Regions from separate parts of the Isoptericola sp. NPDC060257 genome, predicted to be linked through region 1. Evidence: riboswitches for the same ligand, from Rfam matches in the RefSeq annotation. Region 1 holds a riboswitch; each other region holds the start of a gene.
What was found. Region 1 has a riboswitch for S-adenosylmethionine ahead of ACFWEK_RS19740 (NADPH-dependent FMN reductase). Riboswitches for the same ligand answer to the same signal wherever they lie in the genome.

Region 1 (3,259 bases):
GCCGGCGTTCTCGGCCCGCCGCACGCTGCGGGCGAGGCGAGGCGCGCCGACGGTCTCGGCCGGCGTGAGGCCTGTCGCGGCGGCTGCCGCCGGGTGGGCGCCCGCGCCGTCGACGTCGAGCCCGACGACGAAGGGGGTGGTGAGGTCGGTCATGTGTCGTGGTCCCGTCAGATCGCGGACTCGTCGCCGAGCCGGTGGTAGGTGCGGTCGAGGTAGACCAGGGGTGAGGTCCCGTCCGACCCGGACTGCAGCGCGCGCAGCGAGACCAGGTAGCTGTCGCCGACCGGGGTGCGCTGCAGCACGCGGGCGCGCACCCAGGAGACGGCGCCGTCGATGACGGGCTCGCCCGAGGGAAGTGCCGTCCAGCCGCCCCCCGCGAAGCGGTCGATGCCGCTGGTGGCGAACCGGGCGGAGAGGTCGTCCTGGTGATCGGCGAGGAAGCTGATCGCGAGCGTGCTGGCCGTCGAGACGGCGGGCCAGGACGACGAGGTGGACGCCAGCGAGAACGCGAGCAGGGGCGGTGCGGCGGACACGGAGATCACGGACGTGGCCGTGAACCCGACGGGGCGGCCCGCGTGCTCGAGCGCGACGACGGCCACGCCGGCCGGGTGCTGGCGGAACACCGTCTTGAACTCGTCAGGGGACAGCTGGGGCTCGTCCTGCTGGGCCAGGAGCTCCTCGATCCCCGAGAGCGCGGACAGGTCGGTGCGCTGGTGGGCGTGCTCCGTGGTCACAGGGCGGCTCCCGTCAGCTCGGTGGTCGTGGGGGTGGTGGTCGTGGCGGCCGGCGGTGCGGGGACGCCGGCGGCCCGGCGCAGCGGCGTCGCCCAGCGGGCGAACCAGGGGTCCAGCGCCTCGCCGAGGTCCGGCAGCTGGGCCTCGGTGAGGGTCAGGGTGCGGGTGGGCACGACCGCACCCAGCTCCACGAGCACGGGCCGCAGGTGCGCCTCGCCGGCGAGGGCGTGCGCCGGGTTGCCGGACACGACGAGCGGCACGACGACGACGCCCGCCAGGCCGTCGGGCCCGTAGAGGTCGAGGAACGCCTTGAGCAGGCCCGTGTAGGAGGCCTTGTAGACGGGGGTCGCGACGACGGCGACCGTGGCGCGCGCCAGGCGCTCCTTCGCCGCGTCGGCGGCCGGGTGCGCGGCCGTGAGGATCTCGCCCGCGAACGCCGCGAGCTCGATCGTCGCCACGTCCGCGGCGCCGAGCAGCTCGGCGACGCGGCGGGCGGCGGTCTCCGCCGCGGTCAGGGTGCGCGAGCCCGCGCGCGGGTTGCCGGAGACCACCACCACGGAGGGGGTGGCGGGGCGGGTGTTCTCGGTCATGGGTCGTCCCTCGCAGTCCGTCGATCACGCTTGCCGCACGGCGTCTCGGCCCGCGTGCGCGGACCGGCCGGCGGCCAGGTCATCTCCCGGAGCACCCCGCCGTGACGTGGGGTTGCTGCCCAGCCAGCCGGGGCTTCGCGCTGGGGCTCGTGACCTGGGCGGAGGTATAGCAGCCGATCCGGCGAGCGCCAGCGCCGTCCGGAGACTTCTCACCATCCGGACACGCCGACGCGCCGGAGCCTCCGGCCGGGGGACGGCCGGAGGCTCCGGGGTGGTGCGAGGGCGTCTGACTCGTCAGGCCTCGAGGCGCAGGCGCGCGCCGAGCGCGACGGCCGCGACGACGGCGGCGCCCGCGACCAGGACGACGTCCTTGAGCACGTACTGGCCCAGCAGGGTCATGCCGTGCCCGAACAGCTCGTCGCCGAACAGCGCGACGGGGGACAGGATGCCGACCATCGCCACGGCGAGGGCGACCAGCCCGACCCGCAGCAGGCGGCCGGAGATCAGCGTGAGCCCGATGAAGGTCTCCATGACGGCGACCAGGACGACGGCGGTCGTGGCGGGGACGAACCCGAGCGTGAGCGTCTCGACGGTGCGGCCCGCGATCTCCTCGGCGGGGCTGGCGCCCGGGAAGAACTTCAGGACGCCGAAGCCGAGGAACACGAGCCCGAGCGCGACCCGCAGGGCCGGGACGGACCACCGGGTGAGGAACCGGGCGAGGGCGGTCACGGCGACGTCGAGCCGCAGCGCCACCTGCTCGGCCAGGGCGTTCGGGAGGCGACGGGCGGCGGGGGCGCCCGGGGCGCGGGTGCCGGCGGTCGTGCGGTGGGTCGGGGTGGAGACGGACATGGTGGTGCTCTCTTCCAGGGGGAGGCGCGACCCGGGGGTGGTCGCCCTGGGAGAGAGCGGCCCACGGCGCCGGGAATGCGCGCGCCCCCGGTTTTCGCCCGGTCCTCACCCGCTCGACGACGCACCGGGGACCGCCTACGGTGCCGGCATGGACCACGAGCCGATGCGACGTGTCGCCGAGTTCCGCGCGGCGTTCGACCTCGAGGTCGAGACCGCCCGACCCGGTCTGGCGGAGCACCGCCGGGCGCTGCTGGCGGAGGAGTCCGGGGAGGCGGCGGAGGCGCTCGCGGACCTCGCGACGGGGCTGGCCGAGGGCGGCGACGTCACTGCCGCGTACCGGGCCGTGGCGAAGGAGCTGGCCGACGTCCTCTACGTCACCTACGGCGCGGCCGACGTGCTGGGGATCGACCTGCCGGCGGTTTTCGTCGAGGTCCACCGCTCGAACATGAGCAAGGTGGACGCGGACGGCCGGGTGCTGCGGCGGTCGGACGGCAAGGTGCTCAAGGGGGCGGGCTACCGGCCGCCCGACCTGGGCGACCTCGTCGTGCCGCCGGCGGGACACGCGTAGGTCCCTGCACGGCGCGGACCTCCGTGACGTGACGCAGACTCGGGGCATGGGCGCGCGCCGCTTCCGCTGGGTGCTGCACGTCGACCTCGACCAGTTCCTGGCCGCGGTCGAGCTGCTGCGGCGCCCGGAGCTCGCGGGCAGGCCCGTGATCGTCGGCGGACGCGGCGACCCGACGGAGCGCGCGGTGGTCTCCACCGCGTCGTACGAGGCGCGGGCGTACGGCGTCCGGTCGGGGATGCCGCTGCGCGTGGCGGCCCGCAAGGTGCCGGACGCGGTGATCCTGCCGGTCGACCACCCGGTGTACGAGGCGGCCTCCGCGCAGGTGATGGCGGCGCTGCGCCGTCTGGGCACGGTGGTCGAGGTCCTCGGCTGGGACGAGGCGTTCCTCGGGTACGACGGGGAGGCCCCGGAGGAGTTCGCGCACGCCGTCCAGCGGGCGGTGCTCGACGCGACCGACCTGCGCTGCTCGGTCGGGATCGGCGACACCAAGGTCCGGGCGAAGATCGCGACAGGGTTCG
Region 2 (3,259 bases), on a different contig from region 1:
CCGCGACCTCCAGGTCGACGGCGTCGGTGCGCCCGGCCCAGAACGACTCCACGGCCTTCTTGAGCTCGCGGCGGCGCCCGATGCGCGGGTAGCCGAGGATCGTGCCACCGGGAAATGCCGTGGCGGGGGTGGGGCTTGTCGATGTGGTGGACATGAGCACTCCAGAGTTCGGGCTCCGCGCGTCAGACGGCGGGAGCCTGGGTCGGGATGCTCGGTACCCACGGCCTTCTGGCCAGGTCCGCGCCGTCCGACGTGGCGTCGGCCGGCGCCGGTCCGCCGAGGTGGACACCCTCGAGCAGGTCCAGAGCGGGACGGTACTTGTTGAACGTGTACACGTGGATGCCGGGTGCGCCCGCGTCGAGCACGCGCTGTGCGAGCTCCACGGCGCGCGCGGTCCCGTAGGCGTGCTGGGCCTCCGGGTCCGGCAGGGCGTCGAGCGCGTCCAGCAGGTGCCGGGGCGCGCGGACGCCGGTGAGCTCCTCGACGCGACGGAGCCGGCGCGGCTCGGTCGTGGGCAGCTGCCCGGCGAGGATCGGGATCGTCACCCCGGCCGCGCGGGCCTCGGCGACGAAGTCGGTGTAGGAGCCGGCCTCGTAGAAGAGCTGCGTGATGGCGAAGCTCGCCCCCGCGTCCTGCTTCTCCTTGAGGCGCCGGACCTCCTGGGCCCGGGTGGTGCCCGCCTGCACGTTGCCGTCGACGAACGTCGCGACGGCGATCGTCATCGGGCGGGCGGCGCCGCGCAGCGCGGCCCCGGGGTCGGTCGCGCAGCGCCGGGCCTCGACCTCGCGCAGCAGGTGCACGAGCTCGATCGACGACGCGACGCCGTCGGCGGGCGGCGCCCAGTCCGGCTGGTCCTTCGGCGGGTCGCCCCGCAGGGCGAGGAACGCGCGGGTGCCGGCGTCGAGGAAGTCGTCGATGACGGCGGAGACGTCCTCCCGGTGCGCGCCCACGCAGGTCAGGTGAGCCACGGGCAGGACGGGCGTGCCCGCGAGCAGGGTGGACACGACCTGGCGTGCGGTCGCCCGGTCACCGCCGCCCGCGCCGTAGGTCACGGACACGAAGTCCGGGCGCGCGGCCACCAGCCGGCGCGCCGTCTCCCAGAACTTGGGGGCGGCGTCCGGCCGGCGCGGCGGCATGAGCTCGAACGAGACCGTCGGGCGTGCCGGCAGCGCCGGGTGAACTGCCGGCTGAGCTGCCGGGGTGGGCGAAAGGGATGCCTCTGCGACCATGCGTCACTCCATCGATCCTGGCGTGAGCACCTTCGTCCTCGGGAGGCTTCCGTCGGAGAACGGGTTGCTGCGGCGTCGTCGAGCCAGGACTCTCGGCCGCTCTGGATGGCTTGTCACGCGATCGTACGCAGCATCCGCGATACGGGCGAGGATGAGACCGCCTGCTGAGACGATCGCCGATGCGGATCGGGCGGGAACGCCCTGCTCAGGGCACCAGGACGACCTTGCCGCCCGCGCGCCCGCTCTCGACCAGCTCGTGCGCCCGCGGGGCGTCGGCCAGGGGCAGCACGGCGCCGACGGTGGTCGCCAGCTCGCCGCGGGCCAGGGCGTCGACGGCCTCGGCGAGCTCGCCGGCGTCGCGCTCGGACCGCCAGCTGGCCTGGACCCCGAGGTCCGCCGCGGCGTCGTCGGCGATGGTGACGATCCGGTCCGTGCCGCCGCGCAGCGCGATCGAGTCGGGGAGCACGCCCGCGCCGGTGGTGTCGAGGACGGCGTCTACGCCGTCGGGGGCGAGGGCGCGCACCCGTTCCACGAGCCCGGCGCCGTAGGTGGTGGGCGTCGCGCCGAGCGCGGCGACCCTGTCCTGGTTCGGCGGCGACGCCGTGCCGATCACGCGGGCGCCGCGGCGGACGGCGAGCTGGACGACCAGCGCGCCCACCGCCCCGGACGCCCCGTGCACGAGCAGCGTCTCGCCCGGCCGGACGTCGAGGAGGCGCAGCACGCGGGTCGCGGTCTCGGCCGCGACGGGGACCGTGACGGCGTCGGTCGCGGCGAGCCCGTCGGGCACGCGCGCGAAGACCGACGTGAGGGCGAGCTCCGCGTACCCGCCGCCGACGGCGAACCCGACCACGCGGTCGCCGGGCGCGACGCCGGTCAGGCCCTCCCCGGCGGGTGGGCCGACCTGGTCGACGACCCCCGCCACCTCCAGCCCGGGCACGACGGCCGACGTCGGCGCCGGGGCGCCGGTCGCCCCGGCACGCGACTTCACGTCCCAGCCGTTGACGGCGGCCGCCTCGACGCGCACGCGCACCTGGCCGGGCCCGGCCTGCGGGTCGGGGACGTCGGCGAGGTGCAGCACCTCGGGGCCGCCGTGGTTCTCGAACACGATCGCGCGCACGCGCCCATCCTGGCGCGGCGGGCGCCGTCGCGCCCGCCCGCTCAGCAGCAGCGCGAGCCGGGGTTGCGGTCCTGGGCCGCGTAGTGCTCGCGCCAGAACTCGCGCTCGCCCATCGGCTCCCGGTCGGGGTGGGCCGCCCGCTCGTGCGCCACGTACGTCGCGTAGGCGCCCTCGCCCATCACCTGCCGCACGTACCAGCGCAGGTTCGTCCACCCCGCCGACGCCGCCCGGGCCAGTGCCCGGACGGCGTCGCGCGCGGTGGCGCCGACGGTGCGGGCGTCAGTGGTGCCCGGCACCGCTGGTCTCCCGCAGGCCGGCGTCGACCCACTCCTTCTCGATCCGCTTCTCCTCGGCCGTCGCGAAGAGGTTCGCGGGGGCGAACCGCCGGGACGCGACGGGCGCGTCCTCGTGGTTCTCGCCGCCGCCGTCGCGGAACGCCTTGATCGTCACGACCACCGACGCGAGGATCACGACGATCGACAGCACCACGAACACGATCGACAGGGTGCCCTGCACGAAGGTGTTGCGGACCACGGCCTCCATCGCCGCGACGTCGGGGGCGGTGCCGAACGACGTCTCCCCGGCTGCGAGCGCGTCCTGGAACGCCCGGTGCTGCGCCCAGTACCCGACCTGGGGCACGTCCGAGAAGATCTTCTCGAACGACGCCCAGATGGTGATGAGCGCCGTGAAGGCGAGCGGCACGGCCACGATCCACAGCCACGCCCAGTAGGCGCGGCCGCGCTTGGCGACGATGGCGAGCACGACGGCGAGGGCGATCGCCGCGAGCAGCTGGTTCGCGATGCCGAACAGCGGGAAGAACGTGTTGATGCCGCCGAGCGGGTCGGTGACGCCGAGATAGAGGATCGTGCCCCAGCCCGCGACCATGATCGCGGTGCAGACCCAGACCCCTGGT
Region 3 (3,259 bases), on a different contig from region 1:
GGCGCCGTCGACGGGCTCGCGCCCGGAGGGCAGGAACGTCCCCAGGACGACGCTGCCCCCCTCGGGGACGTCGCCGTCGTACGCGCCGTCCACGACCTCCGGCCCCCGGACCCGGGGACCGCCGGTCTCCCCCGGCCGCAGGTGCGCGCCGGCGGCGTCGGCGAGCCACAGCCCGGGCACGCCTGGCAGCGGCTCCGGTCGCGAGGGCAGCCAGTGGAACCCCGCCAGGCTCAGCCAGCCGTGGGGCGCGGCGAGCGCGCGCTCGCGGTCGGCCCGCCGGCGCGCGCGCCGGGCCACGGCAGGACCGGCGGCAGGATCGGCGGCCGGTGCGTGGGCAGGGGCGCCTGCGGGGTCGGTGGGGCGGACGCGCGGTGCGTCGGTGACGGTCATCGGGGACCTCCGGTCACAAGAGGGCGTGCGGCGTCGCGGCGGGTGTCGGCGACGCGGGCGGCGGGGGCGACGTGGCGGGCGTGGGTGCGGGCGGTCACGCGCGCACCAGCCGGGAGTCGGCGGTGCGGCCCGCCCGGGCGCGCGGCCGCGCGTGCGCCGACGCGGGGGCGACGACGGCGCTGCCGGCGCTGCCGGCAGGCCCCACGTCCGGCAGCCCGAGGGTCGCGCGGAGCGTGCGCGGCGCCGGTGACGCCACCGCCCGCACGCCGTCGCGCACGAGGCGCGGGAGCACACCGTCGACGAGGGCGTCCAGGTCCGGGCCGAGCGACGAGGGCCGCAGCAGGAACCCGTCGGACGCGCCGGCGTCCCGCCAGTCCACGATCGTCTCGGCGAGGTCGTCGGGGGTGCCGGCCACCACGAGCAGCCCGCCGGAGATCTCCGGGCCCTCGAGGGCCTCGACCAGCTCGAGCCGCGCCTGCGCGCTGGCGCGGTCCTCGGCCAGCACGACGTACGCCTCGGTGAGCACGCGCAGCGTGTCGGGGTCGCGGCCCGCGGCCTCGGCAGCGTCGCGCAGCCGGGAGCGCAGCCGGACGGCGCGGGCCGGCGCGGTGGCCGCGACGCGCACGACGTCCGCCGTCCGGGCGGCGAGGTCGAGCGCGGCCTCGCTCCGGGCGGAGACGACGACGGGCGGCCGGCCCTGCCGCGTCCCGGCGCCCCGGGGCCCGTCGGCGGCCCGGCTCTCGGCAGGCCGGTGCCGGCGCACGGCGAAGCGGATGCCGTCGTGGTCCACGCGGAAGCGCCCCTCGTCGTCGACGGCGACGGCGCCGGCGGTGTCACCCGCGTTCGGCCCGGTCCCCGTCGCGAGCCCGTCCCAGTGCCGCACGACCTGTGCCGCGACGCCGCGGGCCTGCTCCGCCCACGCGTCGTCCTGCACCACGGCGCCGGTGGGGAGCCCGACCTGCCACCCGGCACGGCCGGAGCTCGCCTGGTCGACGCGGGCGACGGCCTGGGCGACGTGCGCCGGGTCCACGTGCGCGGTGTCGACGGCGGCGACCAGCCCGGCCCGCGTCGTGTGGGGGGCCACCCGTGCGGCGGCCACGGCCGCGTCGAGCCGCCCGGTCACCTGCCGCCGGCCCGGGTGCAGCAGGAAGCCCTCGTCGAGGGTGACGAGGTCGAGGCCGCCGCCGTCGGCGGTGCGCACGAGCTGGACGAAGCGCTCGGCGTCGAACGACCGGGGCTGCACGATGCCGCGCGCTCGGTGCACGCCGGGCCGGGCGCCGGCCGCCGTGAGGTCGACGCCGACGACGAGAGCGGACGGGGTGCTGGGGGTGGACGTCGAGGGCAGGGAGGAGGGCACGTCGGCTCCGATCAGGGCGCGGCGGACGGACGCACTCGGGCGCGGGTCGTGGACCTGCGGGTGCGCGCCACCGCCGGGAGGGCACGGGGAGGAAGGCCCGCCGGGACCGGCGGGCGGGGCCGTCTGCGGCCGGGGCCCGGCAGGTGCCGGGCCGTCGAGGAGGGTCGTCCGCCGCGAGGGGCGGACGATCAGGCCGCGATCAGCGGCGTCGACACCACGCCCGGGCGGACGCCGAGGTCACCGGCGAGGCGGACGGCACGTGCCGGGACGACAGGGGGCGCACGGTGGTGGCGTCGCGGTGCATGCTCGTCCTCTCCTGCTCCCCGCCGGGGCGGGGGTCGCGTGTTGCCGTGCCGTCGGCGACGGCCGGCCTGGTCCTCACCCGGGGCACCCGCCCGCGCTGGGGGTTGCCGTCCGACGAGCCGGGGCTTCGCGTCGGAGCTCGTGACCACCCGGGACGTCCGGCCGCACCACCTGGGGCGCCGCGGTCGTCCGACCCGGTGCGCAGGAACGTAGGTCTCCGGAAGGGGGGTGTCAACAGTTCGTCCCGACCGTCTCGAATACCGAACAGTCCCGACCGGTTTTATCGGATTCTCGAGCGCCAGGAAACCTGGCTACCGTGGTGCCCGTGAGCCAGGACGCAGGGCAGGACGCACGGCAGGACGCACGGCAGGACGCACCGCACGAGCACCGGGACGGCGCCTCCCAGGACGCAGCACCGGAGACCCCGCACCACTCCCCCGAGGCCGCGGAGATCCGGGCTCTCGTCGACCGCCTGCGGCGGCTCGTGCTGACGTACAAGTTCGGGATCGACGAGGTCATGACCAAGATCTCGATCCTGCGCGACGAGTTCCGGCACATGCAGAACTACAACCCGGTCGAGCACGTCAGCTCGCGCCTCAAGTCGCTCGAGTCGATCGTCGCCAAGTGCCGGCGCAAGGGCATCCCGCTGACGCCCGAGGGCGTGCGCGAGCACATGTTCGACGTCGCCGGCGTGCGGGTGACCTGCAGCTTCGTCTCCGACATCTACAAGGTGCGGGACATGCTCATGAACCAGGCCGACCTCACGGTCCTGGAGGAGCGCGACTACATCGCCCACCCCAAGGCGAACGGCTACAAGTCCCTGCACCTCATCGTGCAGGTGCCGGTCTACCTGTCCGACCGGGTCGAGCACGTCATCGTGGAGATCCAGCTGCGCACCATCGCCATGGACTTCTGGGCGAGCCTGGAGCACAAGATCTACTACAAGTACGCGCGCGACGTGCCGCGCCACCTCACGGACTCGCTCAAGCTCGCCGCCGACGTCGCGTCGTCCCTCGACAGCTCCATGGAGCGGATCCACGACGAGGTGAAGGCGATCGCGGGCGCCGAGGAGCCGGTCGAGCACCGCGACTCGCTGCTCACCCCCGAGGAGATGCTCCGCAACTTCTGGAGCGCCGCCGAGGTCGAGGGCGACGCGCTGCGCACGTCCCGACAGGACTGACACGGCGTGGGCCCCACGCAGCACCAGGA

Region 2: linked by a shared signal. The riboswitch ahead of ACFWEK_RS04120 (methylenetetrahydrofolate reductase) and the one ahead of ACFWEK_RS19740 (NADPH-dependent FMN reductase) in region 1 are both predicted to bind S-adenosylmethionine.
Region 3: linked by a shared signal. The riboswitch ahead of ACFWEK_RS06260 (LLM class flavin-dependent oxidoreductase) and the one ahead of ACFWEK_RS19740 (NADPH-dependent FMN reductase) in region 1 are both predicted to bind S-adenosylmethionine.

Annotation. Positions count from the first base shown of each region.
Region 1 covers NZ_JBHXAW010000350.1:192-3,450, forward strand. Annotated here, with positions in the region: partial or broken gene ACFWEK_RS19730 (nitrilotriacetate monooxygenase) at 1-153, opposite strand, end outside; gene ACFWEK_RS19735 (flavin reductase family protein) at 168-734, opposite strand; gene ACFWEK_RS19740 (NADPH-dependent FMN reductase) at 731-1,324, opposite strand; SAM riboswitch class IV at 1,346-1,479, opposite strand; gene ACFWEK_RS19745 (DoxX family protein) at 1,619-2,173, opposite strand; gene ACFWEK_RS19750 (MazG nucleotide pyrophosphohydrolase domain-containing protein) at 2,322-2,741, shown strand; partial or broken gene ACFWEK_RS19755 (DNA polymerase IV) at 2,788-3,259, shown strand, end outside.
Region 2 covers NZ_JBHXAW010000028.1:17,028-20,286, reverse strand. Annotated here, with positions in the region: gene metE (5-methyltetrahydropteroyltriglutamate--homocysteine S-methyltransferase) at 1-154, opposite strand, end outside; gene ACFWEK_RS04120 (methylenetetrahydrofolate reductase) at 183-1,229, opposite strand; SAM riboswitch class I at 1,235-1,341, opposite strand; gene ACFWEK_RS04115 (NADP-dependent oxidoreductase) at 1,435-2,346, opposite strand; gene ACFWEK_RS04110 (YbdD/YjiX family protein) at 2,388-2,642, opposite strand; gene ACFWEK_RS04105 (carbon starvation CstA family protein) at 2,626-3,259, opposite strand, start outside.
Region 3 covers NZ_JBHXAW010000048.1:9,758-13,016, forward strand. Annotated here, with positions in the region: gene ACFWEK_RS06255 (DUF1684 domain-containing protein) at 1-390, opposite strand, end outside; gene ACFWEK_RS06260 (LLM class flavin-dependent oxidoreductase) at 485-1,747, opposite strand; SAM riboswitch class IV at 2,084-2,197, opposite strand; gene ACFWEK_RS06265 (GTP pyrophosphokinase family protein) at 2,502-3,230, shown strand; gene ACFWEK_RS06270 (MmcQ/YjbR family DNA-binding protein) at 3,237-3,259, shown strand, end outside.